Linked DNA regions of Prochlorococcus marinus str. MIT 9313. The protein of the gene in region 1 interacts with the protein of each later gene in a pairwise test. Links are inferred from orthologs where the notes say so. Each region holds a gene or a part of one and is shown in the gene's direction. Other genes may lie near its edges.

The links.
Region 2: the proteins of AKG35_RS03390 (region 1) and AKG35_RS04055 interact in binary tests that used the Escherichia coli proteins (3 or more experiments, as listed by UniProt). The link is inferred for Prochlorococcus marinus str. MIT 9313 from one-to-one orthologs.
Region 3: the proteins of AKG35_RS03390 (region 1) and AKG35_RS00315 interact in binary tests that used the Escherichia coli proteins (3 or more experiments, as listed by UniProt). The link is inferred for Prochlorococcus marinus str. MIT 9313 from one-to-one orthologs.

The regions. Positions count from the first base shown.
Region 1 is NC_005071.1:697,430-706,049, reverse strand. Bases 2,683-6,798 are described here. They hold AKG35_RS03390 (DNA polymerase III subunit alpha), read left to right. Parts: upstream 2,683-3,082; coding sequence 3,083-6,598; downstream 6,599-6,798. Other genes in these bases: AKG35_RS03385 (PAM68 family protein), read right to left, coding at 6,587-6,798; gatA (Asp-tRNA(Asn)/Glu-tRNA(Gln) amidotransferase subunit GatA), read left to right, coding at 2,683-3,006. Outside these bases: 23S rRNA (guanosine(2251)-2'-O)-methyltransferase RlmB, read left to right, coding at 1-1,168; AKG35_RS03400 (DUF1816 domain-containing protein), read left to right, coding at 1,213-1,509; more of gatA, read left to right, coding at 1,546-2,682; more of AKG35_RS03385, read right to left, coding at 6,799-7,072; rpsO (30S ribosomal protein S15), read right to left, coding at 7,109-7,378; Holliday junction branch migration protein RuvA, read right to left, coding at 7,437-8,114. UniProt on the Escherichia coli protein: DNA polymerase III is a complex, multichain enzyme responsible for most of the replicative synthesis in bacteria. This DNA polymerase also exhibits 3' to 5' exonuclease activity. The alpha chain is the DNA polymerase catalytic subunit.
Region 2 is NC_005071.1:850,302-855,989, forward strand. What follows is about bases 2,777-5,687. They hold AKG35_RS04055 (pyridoxal phosphate-dependent aminotransferase), read left to right. Parts: upstream 2,777-3,598; coding sequence 3,599-4,777; downstream 4,778-5,687. Other genes in these bases: AKG35_RS04050 (uracil-DNA glycosylase), read right to left, coding at 2,777-3,289; AKG35_RS04060 (putative selenate ABC transporter substrate-binding protein), read left to right, coding at 4,801-5,687. Also shown: AKG35_RS04040 (S41 family peptidase), read right to left, coding at 74-1,435; ispG ((E)-4-hydroxy-3-methylbut-2-enyl-diphosphate synthase), read right to left, coding at 1,473-2,693; more of AKG35_RS04050, read right to left, coding at 2,690-2,776; more of AKG35_RS04060, read left to right, coding at 5,688-5,688. UniProt on the Escherichia coli protein: Shows aminotransferase activity with methionine and histidine as substrates, and to a lesser extent also with phenylalanine.
Region 3 is NC_005071.1:58,488-64,171, reverse strand. What follows is about bases 2,777-5,683. They hold AKG35_RS00315 (DNA polymerase III subunit gamma/tau), read left to right. Parts: upstream 2,777-3,273; coding sequence 3,274-5,094; downstream 5,095-5,683. Other genes in these bases: AKG35_RS00310 (glycosyltransferase), read right to left, coding at 5,099-5,683; AKG35_RS00320 (lecithin retinol acyltransferase family protein), read left to right, coding at 2,777-3,250. Outside these bases: tig (trigger factor), read left to right, coding at 1-394; ATP-dependent Clp endopeptidase proteolytic subunit ClpP, read left to right, coding at 441-1,115; ATP-dependent protease ATP-binding subunit ClpX, read left to right, coding at 1,204-2,562; more of AKG35_RS00320, read left to right, coding at 2,567-2,776; more of AKG35_RS00310, read right to left, coding at 5,684-5,684. UniProt on the Escherichia coli protein: Part of the beta sliding clamp loading complex, which hydrolyzes ATP to load the beta clamp onto primed DNA to form the DNA replication pre-initiation complex.

The DNA.
Region 1 (8,620 bases):
TGCAGACAGGCAGTTGCCTTCAAAAAGATTCGATCCATCTACTTCGGATCGCGTTCCAGAGGCAGAAACATTCGGACCGGCTGCTGCCGATGATTTGCTTTGGGGACGTCATGCCAGCCAAGCTGCTCTGGAAGCTGGCCGCCCGATTCATCGCATCTGGTGCACATCAGATTTACGAAGCGCACCAAGGTTTTTGCAATTGCTTCGTGAGGCCAAGTCCTCAGGAGTACTGGTGGAAGAAGTTACCTGGGCTCGTCTCGGTCAACTCACAGGTGGTGCTGTGCATCAAGGAATTGTTCTACAGACTGCTGCCGCGGAGACCCTTGATTTGCAAAGTCTGATCGAGGGATGTGCGGGTCTTGGGGAATCGCCCCTTTTACTTGCCCTCGATGGCCTAACGGATCCCCACAATCTTGGCGCCATTATTCGATCTGCAGAGGCTCTAGGCGCCCATGGAGTTGTTCTCCCACAACGACGAAGTGCTGGTCTCACTGGTTCGGTGGCCAAGGTTGCAGCAGGCGCTTTGGAGCATCTACCAGTAGCGCGTGTCGTGAATCTCAATCGCTCTTTAGAAGCACTGAAGCAGGCGGGATATCGAGTTATTGGCCTGGCGGAGGAAGGGGACATCACCCTTCCAGATGTCGATCTAGACGGACCTTTAGTGATCGTAACGGGATCAGAGAAGCAGGGGATCTCTCTCCTAACTCGTCGCCATTGCGATCAGCTTGTACGCGTTCCATTGCGGGGGGTTACTCCCAGTCTGAATGCCTCTGTTGCTACTGCGATGTGTTTATACGAGGTTGCCCGTCGTGGCTGGATGAAGGGGGTTCATGGCCAAACTCCATCCCCCAGGATCGCGCGGCCTCAATGCCCTTTGCCGGTCATCTCTTGCGACTCCATTTCCGTGGAGTCAGAACCCATTGCCAAGACCAATCATTCGCCAATCCATCAGCCAGATGAGATTGAGCGGTTTGGGGAGGCTTTGCCATCCAGCTTGGCTAACCAGCAACTTTGTTCCAAAGATGATGAACCACCGATGGATCGCCAAATAGGGGATTTGCAGGCAGAAAGAACTTCGATTGAGGATGAGGATTTGCTGACCAGTCAGGATTGCAATTTTGACGTTTGTGAGGATCAATCACCTGATGAAGAGAGTGTTCAGCGTTGATCCAAAAATTCCTTCGCAGCCGACAGCGGAACACCAATTGGAACATGACGAGGCAAAATAATGCTCATCCGCAAACCTCAATCATGGGCTCATTGATTAGGCCCCTGCGTAGCCTCGTCAATGGCTTTGGTTTGGCTTGGTGGGCCAGGGTTGAAACCCGTGAACCAAATGTCACCTATTGGTTCGGCCCTTTTGTGACCCGAAAGAGTCTTGAGGTCAAGCTATCGACCTTCGTTGCGGATCTCTCTTTTGAGGGACCTGCGTCTGTGAATCACACCCTCGTGCGTTGTCGTCGCGTTGAGCCGCTGACGATCGCAGTCGAAGGCTGGTCAGACGACTGATAGCGTCGCTGCTGCACAGCACAGCACCGCAAGCCGATGGCGATCGCTGAATGGCGTCAGCAACTAAAGCTCGGCGAGGTTTCCGCCAGGGAACTCACAGATCACCAACTTGCTCGTATCGCAGTGGTGGATCCCACTCTGCACGCTTTTCTGGATATCACAGCAGATCGAGCTCGTGCCGATGCCGATCGCATCGATGAGGCCTTGGCTGCGGGTGAGTCTCTGCCACCTCTGGCTGGTGTGCCTTTGGCAATTAAGGACAACCTCTGCACGAAAGGAATACGCACCACCTGTTCCAGTCGAATGCTGGAAACCTTTGTGCCGCCCTATGAATCCACCGTCACTGAGCGCCTCTGGCAGGCCGGTGCTGTACTTCTCGGGAAAACAAATCTCGATGAGTTCGCCATGGGTAGCTCGACCGAGACATCTGCGTTTGGGGCTACATCCAATCCCTGGGATATCAGCCGTGTGCCGGGTGGCAGTTCTGGTGGCAGTGCAGCAGCTGTTGCGGCAGGTGAATGCATGGCTGCCTTGGGTTCGGATACTGGGGGCTCAATCCGTCAGCCCGCTTCATTTTGTGGAGTCGTAGGCCTTAAACCCACCTATGGCCGTGTCAGTCGTTGGGGTTTGGTGGCTTTTGCCAGTTCTCTTGACCAGGTTGGACCATTCACGACCAACGTGGCCGATGCTGCTGAGCTTTTACAAGTGATCGCAGGATCTGATCCTCGTGACTCCACTTGTCTCAATGTTGCTGTTCCCGATTATTGCTCTGCCCTTTCGCAACCAATGTCTGGGGTACGCATCGGCTTGATTCGTGAGTGCTTTGACCAAAACGGCTTGGATGCGCAAGTGAAGAGAACAGTTTTGACAGCTGCAGAGAAGCTGCAATCCTTGGGAGCGGAACTGGTTGAGGTGAGTTGCCCACGCTTTAGCGATGGCATCGCCACCTATTACGTGATTGCCCCATCGGAGGCTTCGGCCAACTTGGCGCGTTACGACGGGGTGAAGTACGGCTACCGAGCTGAAGGAGCTGATGCTCTAGCCGCGATGACAGCCCGAAGTCGCGCAGAGGGTTTTGGTAGCGAGGTGCAGCGACGCATCCTGATCGGCACCTATGCCCTCTCGGCTGGTTACATGGACGCTTACTACAAGAAAGCCCAGCAGGTCCGCACATTGATCCGTCAAGATTTTGATGCAGCCTTCCAAACGGTCGATGTGCTGCTGACACCCACATCACCTACCACTGCATTCAAAGCCGGTGCCCACGCTGATGATCCACTTGCCATGTACCTGGCTGACCTGCTGACGATCCCAGCCAACCTGGCTGGCTTACCTGCCATCAGTCTTCCCTGTGGATTCGATGACGATGGCCTTCCGATCGGGGTGCAGTTGATTGCAAATGTGCTGGAGGAGTCACGCCTCCTACAAGTGGCTTTTCACTATGAGCAAGCAGCAAACGTTATGGCAAATCACCCGCAGGGAAACTTCATTCCCTAAACGATCAATTGCACTAGATGCAGCGTTTGGCTACATGAACAACCCTGCATCTTGCGCCTCCTCCTAGGCTGGGGGCATGGCATTCGTTCCTCTTCACAACCACAGCGACTACAGCCTTCTGGACGGAGCTACACAGCTTCCCCAGATGGTGAAGCGAGCCAAGGAGCTAGGCATGCCCGCTCTGGCACTCACCGACCACGGTGTGATGTATGGCGCCATTGAACTGCTGAAGCTTTGCAAGAACGCTGAGATCAAGCCGATCATCGGCAATGAGATGTATGTGATCAACGGGTCTATTGAGGATCCGCAACCGAAGAAGGAGCGTCGTTATCACCTGGTGGTGCTTGCTAAGAACGCTGTTGGCTATCGCAATCTTGTGAAACTCACCAGCATTAGCCATCTGCGCGGCATGCGCGGCCGAGGCATCTTTGCAAGGCCATGCATTGATAAAGAACTGCTGAAGGCCTATAGCGAGGGGTTAATTGTTGCCACCGCTTGTCTTGGTGGGGAGATTCCTCAAGCCATCTTGCGCGGTCGCATTGATGTAGCAAGGGATGTGGCCCGTTGGTACCAGGAGGTCTTTGGCAAAGACTTCTATCTCGAAGTTCAGGATCACGGCTCGCCGGAAGACCGAATCGTCAATGTAGAGATTGTGAACATTGCCAAAGAACTAGGGATTGAGCTGATTGCGACCAATGACGCCCATTACCTCAGCAAGAACGATGTGGAGGCCCATGACGCCCTGCTTTGTGTGCTGACAGGCAAGTTGATCAGTGATGAGAAGCGTCTGCGCTACACAGGTACTGAATACATCAAGTCTGAACAGGAGATGGGACGGCTATTCGCCGATCATCTCGAACCTGATGTGCTGCAAAAGGCTATTGCCAACACAGCAGCCGTTGCCGAAAAAGTAGAGGAATACTCAATCCTCGGTAGTTATCAGATGCCTCGTTTCCCGATTCCTGAAGGACATAGCGCCGTGAGTTATCTACACGAGGTCTCTGAGCAGGGGCTACGGCAAAGGTTGAAACTGGCAACGACAGATCCAATTGATGACCATTACGGCGAAAGGCTCACCTATGAGCTGGGCGTGATGGAACAGATGGGCTTCCCCACCTATTTCCTGGTGGTATGGGATTACATCCGCTTTGCACGTGAACAGGGCATTCCAGTAGGACCAGGGAGGGGGTCAGCAGCTGGCTCACTCGTGGCATATGCCCTTGGTATTACCAACATTGACCCTGTTCAAAACGGATTGTTATTTGAGCGATTCCTTAATCCTGAGCGTAAGTCGATGCCTGATATTGACACTGATTTCTGTATTGAACGTCGTGGTGAGGTGATCGACTATGTCACGCGTCGTTACGGCGAAGACAAGGTTGCTCAAATTATCACTTTTAACCGAATGACATCCAAGGCCGTCTTGAAGGATGTAGCCCGGGTGCTTGATATTCCCTATGGAGATGCCGATCGACTTGCCAAGCTTATTCCCGTAGTAAGGGGAAAGCCTGCAAAACTAGCTGCGATGATCGGCAGCGATTCGCCGAATGCTGAATTCCGTGAGAAGTATCAGAACGATCCAGTAGTTACAAAATGGGTCGATATGGCGATGCGCATTGAAGGTACAAATAAAACCTTTGGCGTTCATGCCGCTGGAGTCGTCATTGCTGCTGAGCCCCTAGATGATCTTGTACCCCTTCAGCGCAATAACGATGGACAGGTAATTACTCAATACTTCATGGAGGATGTGGAGTCGATGGGGTTATTAAAGATGGATTTTCTTGGGCTCAAGAATCTCACCATGATTGACAAAACACTTGAGCTTGTTGAAGTCAGCAATGGAGAGAGAATTGATCCTGATCAATTGCCAACAGAGGATCCTGAAACTTTTGCCTTACTTGCAAGAGGAGATCTTGAGGGCATCTTTCAACTTGAATCGACTGGGATGAGACAGATTGTGCGTGACCTTCGCCCCTCATCTCTTGAAGATATATCCTCAATTTTAGCTTTGTACAGACCAGGTCCTCTGGATGCCGGATTGATTCCAAAATTTATCAATCGGAAACATGGTCGAGAGGCAATTGATTTTGCTCATGCTGCCCTTGAACCAATCCTTAAGGAGACTTACGGGATCATGGTTTACCAGGAGCAGATCATGAAAATTGCCCAGGATCTTGCTGGCTATTCTCTGGGCGAAGCTGACTTGCTACGGCGTGCAATGGGCAAGAAAAAGGTTTCAGAGATGCAGAAACATCGCAGTATTTTTGTTGAAGGAGCAAGTCGAAGTGGTGTTGATCAGAAGATCGCCGATGAGCTTTTCGACCAAATGGTTTTGTTCGCCGAATATTGCTTCAACAAGAGTCACTCAACAGCTTATGGCGCTGTTACTTATCAAACTGCCTATTTAAAGGCACATTATCCAGTTGCCTATATGGCGTCATTACTGACAGTAAATGCTGGCGCTAGTGACAAGGTGCAGCGCTATATCTCGAATTGCAATGCGATGGGAATTGAAGTGATGCCGCCAGATGTGAATGCTTCAGGGATTGATTTCACCCCTGCTGGTGATCGCATCTTGTTTGGTCTTTCTGCTGTGAGAAATCTTGGCGATGGTGCAATCAGGCAGCTAATTGCAAATCGCGATGGTGATGGCCCCTTTGTCTCCCTTGCCGATCTCTGTGATCGTCTGCCCTCCAATGTTCTGAATCGTCGCGGGTTGGAATCTCTTATTCATTGCGGAGCCCTAGATGCCATAGACCCTGAATCGAACCGGGCCCAGTTAATTGCCGACTTGGAGCTTCTGATCCACTGGGCTGCTTCTCGTGCCCGTGATCGACTCAGTGGTCAGGGCAACCTATTTGATCTTGTAGCTGGAGCAGCAGACGAGCAAACGTCTGATGAGCTGAGCACTGCACCCAAGGCAGCACCGGTTACCGACTACCCACCGACTGAAAAGCTGAGACTTGAAAAAGAGTTGGTTGGTTTCTACCTTTCTGATCACCCTCTCAAGCAGCTCACTGCTCCAGCTCAATTGCTGGCGCCCATTGGTCTTGCCAGCCTTGAGGATCAGCCTGACAAGGCGAAGGTCAGTGTGATCACGATGCTGACGGAGATGCGCCAAGTCACAACCCGCAAGGGCGATCGCATGGCAGTTCTCAACATTGAGGATCTCACCGGTAGTTGCGAAGCTGTGGTGTTCCCCAAGAGCTATGCCCGTCTATCAGATCACCTCATGTTGGAAGCGCGACTGCTCATCTGGGCCTCTGTTGATCGTCGCGACGACCGTATCCAATTGATCATTGATGATTGCCGCGCCATCGATGACCTACGACTGCTGTTGGTGGAGTTGATGCCTGATGAAGCCTGTGACATCACTGTGCAGCACAAGCTTCGGGAATGTCTCCATCAGCATCGCCCAGCCAAGGATGAATTTGGCGTGCGAGTGCCCGTGGTGGCAGCGGTTCGCCAGGGTCCCCAGGTGCGTTACGTATGCCTAGGTCATCAGTTCTGCGTTCGAGACGCTTCTGCTGCACTCAGTTCCCTTCAACAGCAGGCATTCAAAGCTCGATGCAGCGACCGACTATTTGTCTGATGTTTGTCCGGAATCCTTTGGCTTGTTCTCTGATTTTGAGCCAGGTTGATTAGCTTTGCTTGAATCGCGCATTCTTCCTATGTTGCGACCAATGTGTTCCAGTCCAAGCAGGCTGCCTGGGGCATCTTCCCAGCTGGCAGATAGAACCCCATAACTCAGTCCTATCAAGCCAACGAGGAAACAGGCTGCTGAAGTGATCAGCGTGATGAATGGTGAGATATCAGCAATGCCACGGCTCACAATCAGATAACTAACTACAAAAACACCCATCCCTGCAGCTGTAGGCAGACCCGAGGCGAAGATCACGCGCCGCAGCATGCGATTTGCCACTGGCTTTGGAATAGCCTGCTGACTGCTGGAAGTCGCTTTTGGTTTCTTGATCTTTGGCGATTTGGATCCCTTTTGGGGCAGGCTTTTGTTGGCCGTTCCACTCTTTTCTGGCTCGAAAGGCATAGCTTTGCTTCGTTCGGCCATCTGCTTAAGAATTAGAGGGAAATCGCCAAAAGGGATTTAACCGCGGATGCCTAGTTTGGTGATCAGGCCGTTGTAGCGCTGTTCACTTTTTCCGCGTACATAACTAAGCAGGCGCTTGCGACGACCAATCATCTTGAGCAGTCCCTGCCGGGATGAGAAGTCGTGCTTGTTCTCCTGCAGGTGCGAGCTGAGCTTTGTAATCCGCTCGCTAAGCATTGCCACTTGCACCTCCACAGACCCCGTATCGGTGCCATGGGTTTGGTTGGCATTGATCAGCTGTTGCTTTTCTGTTGTATCGAGCGACATGCTTGGCGTTTTGCCCTGAGAGACCAAAAAAACAATCTAACTCTTTGAGGACCATTGTTTAGGCAGCTTCCTGACTAAGCCAGCGCAGGCTTGCTCTCAGCCAGGCGTCAGTGTCGTCGATGGAAGGGACAGACTCAGGCATGTCACTGGCTCCTATTGCAGCACCGCTGGCCACAGCCCTTATGGCACGGCGTATTTCAAGATCTTCGTAGCCAAGGCCCCCGAGGGTGATCTGTAGCTCATGCAGACTTGAATCCTTGAGCTGATGCGAATCGATCACACCATTGTCCACCAGGGACATTCCAGGATCACGACAACTAAATTCAGCCAACTTTGTGCGCAATTCCACCGCAAGACGTTCGGCAGTGCGCTTGCCTACACCTTGAGCCTGACAAAGCTTGCGTAGGTCTCCCTGCACAATCGCCTCTACAAGTTCTCCGGTCTGACATTCCTCTAGAAGAGCGAGAGCCATCTGGGGCCCCACGCCGCTGACACCAATCAAGGTACGAAACATGTCCCGTTCTCGTCGTTCCGGGAAGCCAAACAAGCTGGATCCATCATCACGCTGCACCTGATGGATCCAGAGGATGAATGTGTTTTGCCCGTGCTCCATTTCGCTGAGATGGCGCGGTGCAATCTGAACCTCGTAACCAACACCAGCACAAGCCAGAACGACTCCTTGCCGAGTCCCTTGCTGCCAGGCTTCTACCTTTTGCCCTTGCAGCCAGCCAATCATAAGGTTGCTCTTGATGTCATCCATGCTGCCTGATCTGTCCAGCCTCTGCTTGATCGTTCGAGGATCTGATTAGAGCTTCTGGAGCTTGTTTTGCTTTGCGTAACCGGTCTAAAACTCAATTCCTGCAATGGTTATCAGTAGCCTCGCCAGTGGATGTTCGCCAGAAGCCTTGGTACTACAGATTGAGCTGCTGCAAACCGCTATTACCAGCCTCCTAGATCTTAAGAGGAGGAGTTGTGCAGATAGGAGTGGAGTGCATGTTGACAAGCGAGATAACAGTCATCTACGTGAGAATTGGGTCTTGGGGGGTAATGGGTGACTTTGCTTAACAGCTACCTAGTGATTCACTACCTGTAGAAAGTTCGTTAAATAATTTCTAGAGCATTTTTTAAAAAGGGTAAGTTGTATTTGCCTGTCTATTTATGACCATCTTCAGAAGAGAAGCCCAAACTGTCTACTCAAAGAAGAACTAGAACCTCGATACCGTTTTGCCTATAGGCTTGACG
Region 2 (5,688 bases), 150 kb from region 1 along the record:
TTATATGCCCTCGTACACATCCTGCAAGGTCATACATTAATCATTATTTAACAGAAAGCCTAACTTTTAGATATTATAGCGTTGATGGAATAGCCTGAGGAAGTTTAACTCCTACAGGCTTATACATTGGTCCATCAAGTATTTTGCTTAGGGCTTTAATTAGTGTTGTTTCGGCCACCTTGTATTGACTATCCTTCCCAGAACCAAGATCCTCAAGCTTAAGATTATTGATTTCTTTTTCAGACATCACGGCCTTAATATCTGGCTTGATACCATTTTTATGAATGTCCGTTCCGCTTGGAGTGAGATACTTAGCGATCGTGACAGTAAGACCAGAGCCATCAGAAAGGCCTCGAACTGATTGAACCAAGCCCTTGCCAAAGGTCTTCTGTCCTACAAGTACACCACGATGATTGTCTTGTAGTGCTCCAGAGAGGATCTCACTTGCGCTTGCTGAGCCTTCATTCACCAAAACAACAACAGGGCGTTGGGTTAAGGCACTTCCATTCGCTCGGCGTACATCTTGAATGCCATCACGAGTTTTTGTTCGAACAATTGTACCTTCATCAAGCCATTGGCGTGCGATATCAATACTGGCTTCAAGCAAACCTCCAGGATTACTACGCAAGTCGAGTACATAGCCTTGCGCACCCTCTTTTTCTAAATTCTTGATAGCACTTCGCATTCCTTTAGCTGCATGGGCATTAAACTGTTTCAGGCGGATATAACCAATCTTTGTACCACTTACTGTCGTATTTAACTGGATATCAACTGCCTGTATCTCAATGCGTGCACGTATCAACGGGACCTGGATAACTTCACCCCTGCGACGCAGACCAAGGGTGACCTCACTACCTTCTTTACCACGAATCAACTTAACAGCATCCGCTGTAGACATGCCCTTAGTGGATTGTCCATTAATGAAAACGATCACATCCTTAGGTTGGACACCAGCCTTAGAGGCAGGAGTTCCTTCGATTGGTGAAACCACAACTAATTCTTTTGTATCCTTGTCTAGAGAAAGCTGGATGCCAACACCTGTTAATTCTCCTGAGGTGTCGATCTGCATTTCCTTAAATTCCTTTGGATCTAAGAATCGTGTATAGGGATCATCCAAGCTTGCTAACATGCCACGGATCGCTTCATAGGATTCTGAAGTGGCTGAATAGTTCTTGGCTAATAAGTCCTTGCGTAGTCCCTTCCATACTTCAGGGTTATATTTACCTGTGGAATCAAGATAGTCACGATATACAATCTGCCAGACCTGATCAATCACCTCTTTGGGGCTATCACTAATAGCGGAAGAAGAACTCCTTGGTAAACCCAAACTTGGAGAGGCAAGTGCAATTGCAGTAGCAGCTCCTCCCGCGCCCAGAAGGACCAGCCATGAACTGCGCTGGCGGCCTAATGAGCGAAGACTTCTAGAGATGGGCATAGCGTCCAAATTGGACTGATCTCACACAATAACGACTTCATGGCGGATCCACCCATCGACCGTCATCCTTAATCAACTGGATCAACGCATCTACACCCTCAGACTCAGAAACCTTGCGAATCTCATCTCTACCCCGATAGAGGGATATGACTCCTGGGCCTTTACCAACATAACCATAGTCAGCATCTGCCATCTCACCTGGACCATTCACAATGCAACCCATTACCGCAATATCCAAACCAACAAGATGGGATGTGGAATCGCGCACTTTCTGAACAACCTCTTCAAGGTTGAACAATGTTCGGCCACAACTTGGGCAGCTGATGTACTCGACCATCGTTTTGCGCAGCCCGATGGATTGAAGAATCGAGTAACAAACTGGAATTTCTTTCTCAGGCGCCTCGGTCAATGAAACTCGGATGGTATCGCCTAGACCTTCTGCTAAAAGCGTTGCGATGCCCGCTGTACTTTTAATCCTTCCATAATCCCCATCACCAGCCTCGGTTACGCCCAAATGAAGGGGATAATTGAAACCCTCTTGATCCATCGTGTCAGCCATCAATCGATAAGCCGCCAACATCACAGGCGCTCTAGAGGCCTTCATCGAAATCACGATGTTATGAAAATCGAGCGAATCGCAAATTCGCACGAATTCCATTGCTGACTCAACCATGCCAAGAGGAGTATCTCCATAGGCAAAGAGCATGCGTTCAGCAAGCGAACCATGATTCACGCCAATACGAAGGGCTTTGTCTTGCTGCTTGAGACGAGTGACAAGCGGTTCAAAATTCTCGGCAATGCGTTCTCTGATAGAAGCAATCTCTTCGCCGCTGAACTCGGTTCGATCTGGATCAGCTTTATCAAACACAAAAAGGCCAGGATTGATCCTCACCTTGTCGACATGGTTTGCCACCTCAAGGGCAATTTTCATGCCGTTGTGATGGACATCAGCCACAAGGGGTACCGGTTGATAGGTCTCCCTAAGCCGTTGACAAATCTCGCCGACGGCCTTGGCATGACCGAGAGATGGAACAGTTAGACGAACAATTTCACAACCAGCTTCATGCAAGCGTCGTATGCCTGCTGTTGCCCCCTCCACGTCAAGGGTGTCCTCGTTGATCATCGACTGCACCCTGACAGGATGATCACTACCGATCAAGACACCTCCTACGTTGACAGTGCGCGTTACACGTCGGTGGATCTGGGTGTCGTATCTCCTGGATGTGCTGGATTGATACTCAGCCATGGTTGCACTCATGGCAGACGGCGCCTAGATGAATCCAACATTGGCACAACAGCGTTCCTATTGACTTGTATGAGCCTTTGGCGGACCTCGAGCAGATCGCCTCTGGTGAGGGCAACAGGAGCACCATCTACTGGAGATGGATTGCGAAGGAGGTAGGCAGGATGCAAAAGCGGCATCAGTAAACGGCCTTGCCAATGCTGCCATTGACCACGAAGACGGGTAATTCCTCCCTTGATACCAAGGATGGCTTCGACTGCTGTCGAGCCAGCCAAGGCAATCACGCAGGGATCAACCAACTCAATCTGTTGTTGCAACCAGGGACGGCAAGAAGCAATCTCAACAAGTGTCGGTCGCCGATTCTTAGGGGGCCGGCATTTCACAACATTGCAGATGTAGGCATCAGTTTGAGGGTCAAGGCCAACACTCTCCATCAAACGATCTATAAGTTGACCAGAACGTCCTACAAAGGGCTTCCCTAGCTCATCCTCGCGAGCGCCTGGCGCTTCCCCGATCAGCATCAAAGAGGCATGTGGGTTTCCACGACTCACAACAACCTGAGGCTGGTTAACAGGCAAGTCACAGGAACCACAGCCATTAGTGCGCTCCATATGAGCCCCATAGACATGGGTCAATCCTTGTGAGTTTTATTTTAATTAATTGCGAACAGCTGCAACGTCTCTCTGATGGAAAGCATCGAATTGCGTTGAGCAGATCTAGGCGAATTCAGACTAAAAAACCGCGAAGAGTCTCCAAAAACAAGCTCTTGGCAAGATCGATTGACCTTCAGAGGCCAGTGGTTGTGCGACCCAAGTCAACCATGAGCATTAAAAAGCCAATCGAAAGATGTTGGTTGTCCATGTCAGAGCATCAGGCAAGATATGGTCCTTACGGGCATCCCGCAAGGGGATGCGGCACCAATGCCACTCCCGCCTCATCTTTCCGACCGAGTCGTTGCCCTTCAGCCCTCACTCACACTGGCAATCAGTGCTCGAGCAAAGGCCCTTCAGCAAGAAGGCCGCGACATCTGCAGCCTGAGTGCTGGTGAGCCAGATTTCAATACCCCTGAATTCATCATTGATGCCACGGTGAAGGCACTCCGTGATGGCATCACCCGTTATGGCCCTGCCGCCGGAGATCCCGAACTCCGTGAGGCAATAGCAACCAAGCTCAGCAAAGAAAACACTGTGCCAACCAATGCAGAGCAAGTGTTGGTGACAAATGGAGGCAAGCAAGCAATCTTTAACTTGTTTCAGGTGATCCTCAATCCGGGCGATGAGGTTTTAATCCCTGCTCCTTATTGGCTGAGTTATCCAGAAATGGCCCGCTTAGCTGGTGCAAAGGTGACAACACTTCCCTCCACTCCAGAAAACGGTTTCTGCCTAGATCTCAACAACCTAGAAGCCTCCATCGGCCCTAAAACCCGTCTTTTATTACTTAATTCCCCTGGCAACCCAACCGGCCGTGTGATGGCACGCAAGGAGCTGGAAACATTGGCTGATCTGCTGAGAGATCATCCCCAGATCCTGGTCATGAGTGATGAGATCTACGAGTTCATTCTTGAAGAAGGGCAACAGCATTACAGCTTCTCGGCCATAGCACCAGATCTTTCAAACAGAACCTTCATCGTTAACGGCTTTGCCAAGGGCTGGGCAATGACCGGTTGGCGTTTGGGTTATCTAGCCGGCCCCGCTGATGCTGTAAAAGCTGCTACTGCCCTCCAAAGCCAGAGCACTAGCAATGTCTGCAGTTTCGCTCAGCGTGGAGCCTTGGCCGCGCTGCAAGGCTCAAGGGAGTGTGTGAAAAAGATGGTCAAGAGCTACAACACCCGCCGCGAACTCCTCACCTCTGGCTTGCTTAGCCTTGAGGGAATGAGCCTGGTTCCTCCAAAAGGTGCCTTTTACGCCTTCCCAAAACTGCCACCTGAAAGCCTCGACTCAGTAAGTTTCTGTGAGCAAGCTCTTGAAAACCATGGGCTTGCGATGGTTCCAGGTGCAGCATTTGGAGACGACAGTTGCGTACGCCTCACCTGTGCGGTTTCACCAGAAACGATTTGCGATGGACTAGAACGTCTCCGCAAAGCTCTCAAACAGAGCTGAACAACAAACGCAACAAAGACAACATGCCTTCAAGACCAGGCGGGGCGTTGGTCCGCACTGCATTGATCTGCTTGATTGGGTTGCTGAGCTGCACCAATCAAACTGAGAAGACACTTCGTATTGGGGCAATTCCCGATCAGAATCCTGAGCGTTTGAACCGTTTATACGGCCTACTCTCGTCTGAACTGAGCAAAGAATTAAATGTTCCCGTTCGCTACAAAGCAGTCACGAACTATCCAGCCGCAGTCAGTGCATTCCGCACCGACAGCCTTGATCTTGTTTGGTTTGGAGGCCTAACAGGTGTACAAGCTAGGTTGCAAAAGCCAGGAGCAGAAGTTATCGCGCAAAGAGATATTGATGCCAAATTCACAAGTGTATTCATAGCCAATACAAAGAGCGGAATTAAGCCATTAAAAAGCCAATCTGGGCTTCAGCAACTTAATGGGAAGCGGTTCACTTTTGGCTCCGAAAGTTCAACCTCTGGAAGATTAATGCCTCAGCACTTCCTTCAGCAAGCAGGTGTGCAAATGAATGATTTTTCTGGAGGCAAACCAGGTTTCAGTGGTAGTCATGATGCAACAATTGCTTTGGTGCAAAGTGGTTCTTTTGATGCTGGCGCCCTGAACGAAAGTGTATGGGAGTCGGCTCAGAAAAATGGCCGCATCGATCCAGCCAAAGTGAAAGTGATTTGGAGAACGCCCCCATATGCAGACTATCACTGGCTAGCACAACCCAATCTCGATAAAAAGTTTGGCGATGGTTTCACTGAAAAACTAAAGTCTACTCTAACTGGGTTAAAGAAAAGTTCAAAATCACAAGAAAAAATACTTGAACTTTTAGGGGCAAGTAGCTTTGTAGATGCAGACCAAAATCAATACATAACAATCGAGAAAATAGGCAGGCAACTAGGA
Region 3 (5,684 bases), 640 kb from region 1 along the record:
AGAGCTTGTGCGTTCCTTGATGGAATCATCACGCCCAGAAGCCGAAGAGCGGCTAAGACGCAGTTTTGCCCTCACTGCACTAGCTGAAAGCGAAGATCTCAAAATAGAAGAGAGTGAAATCAGCGCCAAGGTCAAGGAAGTAAGCCGCGAGCTTTCTGGCGAACGCGATATTGACCCGGCAAGGTTGCGTCAAGCTGTTAGCGACGACTTACTCAAAGACAAATTGCTGGACTGGCTCGAAGACAACAGCACCATTACCGAAAAGGTACTTGAAAGCGAGGCAAAAACCAGTAAGCCCGCTGCAAAATCCAAAGGCAGCAAAACTAAATCCACAAAAACCAAGACCAACAAAGCCAACACTGAAAAACCTGCCTCGGACAAAAGCAAGTCCTGAATGGCACCAATAGATTGATAGAAGTGCTCCCCTAAAGCCCAAGCGAGTGATCGATTCCTACTGCTACCACCCCATCCACAATCGCTGGCAAGGCATTCGTCCTGTCTCATCACCAGGGATCCTGCCCACAGTGGTGGAACAGTCGGGCCGTGGGGAACGGGCATTCGACATTTACTCGCGCTTGCTACGTGAGCGAATCATTTTTCTTGGCACTGGTGTCGACGATCAAGTAGCAGATGCCCTCGTTGCTCAGATGCTCTTCCTTGAAGCCGAAGATCCCGAAAAGGACATCCAGATCTATATCAACTCCCCAGGTGGTTCAGTGACCGCTGGTTTGGCTATCTATGACACCATGCAGCAGGTCGCTCCAGACGTCGTGACCATCTGTTATGGCCTTGCTGCCAGCATGGGGGCTTTCCTTCTCTGCGGAGGTACCAAAGGCAAGCGACTGGCACTACCCAATGCACGGATCATGATTCATCAGCCCCTGGGTGGTGCCCAGGGCCAAGCAGTAGACATCGAAATCCAGGCTAAAGAGATCCTCTTCTTAAAAGAAACCCTCAACGGCCTTCTCGCCGAGCACACTGGCCAACCCCTCAACAAAATCGCTGAAGACACTGACCGCGACCACTTCCTTTCTCCAGCAAAAGCGGTTGAATACGGACTGATCGATCGGGTTGTGGATAGCCTCACAGGCGGTGGAATCGTTAAGGAAGGGTGACGCAACCCTGATCTGACACGATCCTGAGCGTTCAGGCTGGCCAACATTCGTCAGATCCTGTCTGCCCGTTTGAAGTGATCACAGCCCGATGGCCAAATTCGACGCCCATCTAAAGTGCTCTTTCTGCGGCAAGTCTCAGGACCAAGTACGCAAATTGATTGCTGGGCCAGGTGTCTACATCTGCGACGAATGCATCGATCTTTGCACCGAGATCCTGGATGAAGAACTTGTCGATAGCCAAGGCAACCCACGTCATAGCAGCGAGTCAAATCGCAAGTCTGCAACTGCTTCCCATAAAAGTGGAAAGCCAGCACCCACACTCGCCACCATACCCAAACCTCAGCAGATCAAAAGCTTCCTAGATAAGCAAGTGGTGGGGCAAGAAGCTGCCAAAAAAGTCCTTTCAGTCGCCGTCTATAACCACTACAAACGCCTGGCTTGGCAAGGTGACGGCCAAGGCGAAACCGATCTCTCTGCAACCAGGCTCCACAAGTCAAACATCCTGCTCATCGGTCCAACAGGCTGTGGCAAAACCCTATTAGCCCAGACCCTGGCCGAACTCCTGGACGTGCCCTTCGCCGTTGCTGATGCAACCACACTGACCGAAGCCGGCTACGTGGGCGAGGATGTCGAAAACATTTTGCTGCGGCTATTGCAAAAGGCCGACATGGACGTGGAGCATGCCCAGCGGGGCATCATTTACGTCGATGAGATCGATAAGATCGCCCGAAAAAGTGAAAACCCCTCCATTACCCGCGACGTATCCGGTGAAGGAGTACAGCAAGCCCTGCTAAAGATGCTCGAAGGCACAGTCGCCAACGTGCCACCGCAAGGAGGGCGTAAACACCCCTATCAAGACTGCATCCAAATCGACACCAGCCAGATCCTCTTCATCTGCGGTGGTGCCTTCATTGGCCTCGAAGATGTGGTGCAAAAGCGACTAGGCCGTAATGCCATCGGTTTTATGCCCAGCGATGGTCGAGGGCGCAGCCGGGCCAATCGTGATCTACAGGCCTCACAGGTGCTGCACCACCTTGAAGCCGACGACCTCGTGCGTTATGGCTTGATCCCTGAATTCATTGGCCGCATTCCCGTGAGTGCAGTGCTTGAACCACTTGATTCACAAGCACTCGAATCGATACTCACGGAACCTCGTGATGCACTGGTCAAGCAATTCAGCACCCTGCTGAGCATGGACAACGTGCAGCTTGAGTTTGAATCAGATGCCGTAGAAGCTATCGCCCAGGAAGCACATCGGCGCAAGACCGGGGCCCGAGCACTACGAGGCATCATCGAAGAGTTAATGCTGGATTTGATGTACGACCTTCCCTCCAAGAAGAACGTGAAGAAATTCACCGTGACCCGCACGATGGTTGATGAACATACCGGCGGCAAGGTGCTGCCTCTACCAGCCAACGACGAGCGATCGCATCAGGAATCAGCCTGATCCAGTGGCGACGGCTGACCACCTAAAGGTGCCCCGCCAGCACGGACTTTTTTTGCATCACGGAATTGATCTTGGAGATGGCAGCGTGGCCCACTATCTAGAAGGTCGGTCAATCCTGCGCAGCTCCCTTGAAGACTTCTCGCGCGGTGCACCTGTGAACGTGGTGAATCACACCGAGGCCTCTCCCTCAGGAGTGACCCTGAGACGAGCGATGAGGCGCATTGGTGAGCAGCGCTACAACCTACTTTTCAATAATTGTGAGCACTTTGCTAACTGGTGCAAAACCGGGCGACATCGAAGCAGCCAAGTCGAGGACTGGATGCAAACCAGCAGCCTAGGAGCCCTGGCACTGGGGCAAATCATCCCTGCTGCCCTACTGACAGGATTATCACTACTCCTTCGGCGAGGATTGGTGGATGAAACCTCGCGGGAACGTGCAAGGCAAGCAGTAGCTCAACTGAAAAGTCTGCGCGTGAACTTACTCAACAAGCTTGAAGCAACACTGGAGCAAGCAGAGGGATGGCTTCATGGTGAACCAGACAACAACAACTTGATCGATCACCGCAACTCCCGCAGCCGTTCTTTGCTGTTAAAAGGTCAGACCCTTGCCGATGAACTAGCAGCAATAGAAGATCTAGAAGCCCGCATCACTGCATTGCTCGACGAACCAAAAGCCAAGCCTGAGTAACCTCAACATCCCGCCAGCAGCGCATGAGCCAGGCCTACCAGCCGCTGCATCACAAATATCGGCCACAGCGCTTCGATGCCCTGGTAGGGCAGGACGCGATCGCCGCGACCCTCAGTCATGCCTTGCGCAGCAGCCGGATCGCACCGGCCTATCTATTCAGCGGTCCACGAGGCACTGGTAAAACCTCCAGTGCTCGCATCCTGGCCCGATCACTCAACTGCTTGAACTGCGACCAGCCAACACCCGAGCCATGCGGAAACTGTGAGCTCTGCAAAAGCATTGCCGCCGGCACAGCACTAGACGTGATCGAAATCGACGCCGCCTCCAACACCGGCGTAGACAACATTCGCGAACTGATCGAACGCTCCCGCTTTGCCCCGGTACAAGCCCGCTGGAAGGTTTATGTGGTGGACGAATGCCACATGCTCTCAACCGCCGCCTTCAATGCCCTACTGAAGACCCTTGAAGAACCACCACCACGGGTGGTGTTCGTACTAGCAACGACCGATCCACAGCGAGTGCTGCCGACCATCCTCAGCCGTTGTCAGCGTTTTGATTTCAGACGGATTCCACTGGAAGCCCTTGAACAACACCTAGAGATGATCGCCACTCGTGAAGCCATTCCGATTGAGCCCGAAGCCCTGCATGTGGTAGCCCAGCGAGCCCAGGGAGGACTTCGAGATGCGGAAAGCCTGCTTGATCAGCTCAGCCTGCTTCCAGGGCCCATCAAAGCAGAAGCTGTATGGGAGTTGATGGGAGCCGTGCCTGAGCAAGAGCTGCTGAAACTAGCCGAAGCCTTGGCCCAAGCCGATCCACTCAGCTTATTGGAAACCTGCCGAAACCTGCTGAATCGAGGGCGTGATCCAGGTGCACTTCTGCAAGGGCTGGCAGCGGTGTTACGAGATTTGGTGCTCATGACTGCCGCACCCGATCGCCCTGAACTCACAAGTGTTTCTCCACAATTCCGCAATCAATTGCCGCCCCTAGCCAGCCAAATAGGTCGTCATCAGCTTTTGCAATGGCAGGTCCAACTCAAAGGAAGCGAAAATCAGCTGCGTCACAGCGTTCAACCCCGTCTCTGGCTTGAAGTGCTTCTGCTGGGTCTACTGGCCGATCCACCTTCCAGTGAAGCTGTAACCGCAGTGCCAATAGCAAAGACAGCTCAACCAATAACCCCAACTGCGCAGGAGATCACTGCCAAGGCATTGACCCCGACAACACAAATCCAACAACCCCCTTCTGGATCAACGACGACCAACAATCCAGTCTCAGCAATCACCCCAAACGCAGAACCCGATCCATCCCCAGCTCCAGCCCAGAGAACCCCTAACAGCAATCTGCAGGAGTTATGGCAACAAATACTTGGCAGTTTGGAGTTACCGTCCACACGCATGTTGCTCTCTCAGCAAGCCCAGCTAGTGCGCCTTGATGACCATCGCGCCGTGGTTCAAGTCGCCGGCAACTGGATGGGAATGGTGCAAAGCCGTGCAACCCTCCTGGAACAAGCAATTGCAAAAGCCCTGGGAAATTCCAGACAGCTTGTTCTCGAAAGCCAAAGCGGAAGTGCCACACAAACTCCCATCCCACAAAAAACAGGTGCGGCACCAACAACAAACACATCCGCTTCCACTGCTGAACCATCACCACCACCACAAGTTCAATCCAGATCTACAGACGCTTATTCCCCAGATCCTGCAACCAGCGCCGCCATCACAGACCAGCCAAAGCCTCTAGAGGAGGATTCTCCTACGACTCAGCCCACTTCCTCTTTAGAACCCATCGACAGCAAAGCAAAGCGGCTAGCTGACTTCTTCAACGGCAAAGTGCTGGACGTGGACCTTTAAACATTCAAACCTGAACAGGCTGTTGGCCATGATGACTGGTCTTGGCCCACACCAAACTCTTCGGGAACAGTGCCATCCGTACTGTGACCCAAGGGATGACCACAAACCAGTGAGACAAATAAGTAATCGCCACCACAAGATTCCACGGGGTTGGTGATGGCAAAGCAGGCCCATCACTGATGCTCCTACAACCGCGCCAGTAAGCCATCCCTGAAATGCTGAAGGCCACGATCGAAAGGGGCCAATAGGTTGGGATAGTGCGTGTCAACAATGTGGTGAACAAATCAGCAAAAGACACCACTGGGAGGGCGTATTGAAGGAGGAAAAAACAAGCCAAATCACGACGCTGAGCCAGAGTTAACTTGCTGGACATCAAGACTGGCCAGTAGTCAAAAAATCGCTGCAATCCACCCTCGGCCCAACGTTGCCGTTGTCTCCAAAGAGCTGACAAGCTCTCCACTGCCTCCTCCTGCACTGGAGGGTTCCAGACAATCCCGACCAAAGCTCCAGCTGTAAGTAAACGAAAACTCAGATCAAGATCATCTGTGACCGTATTTTCATTGAATCCCCCACAAGCCTCCAGCGTGGAG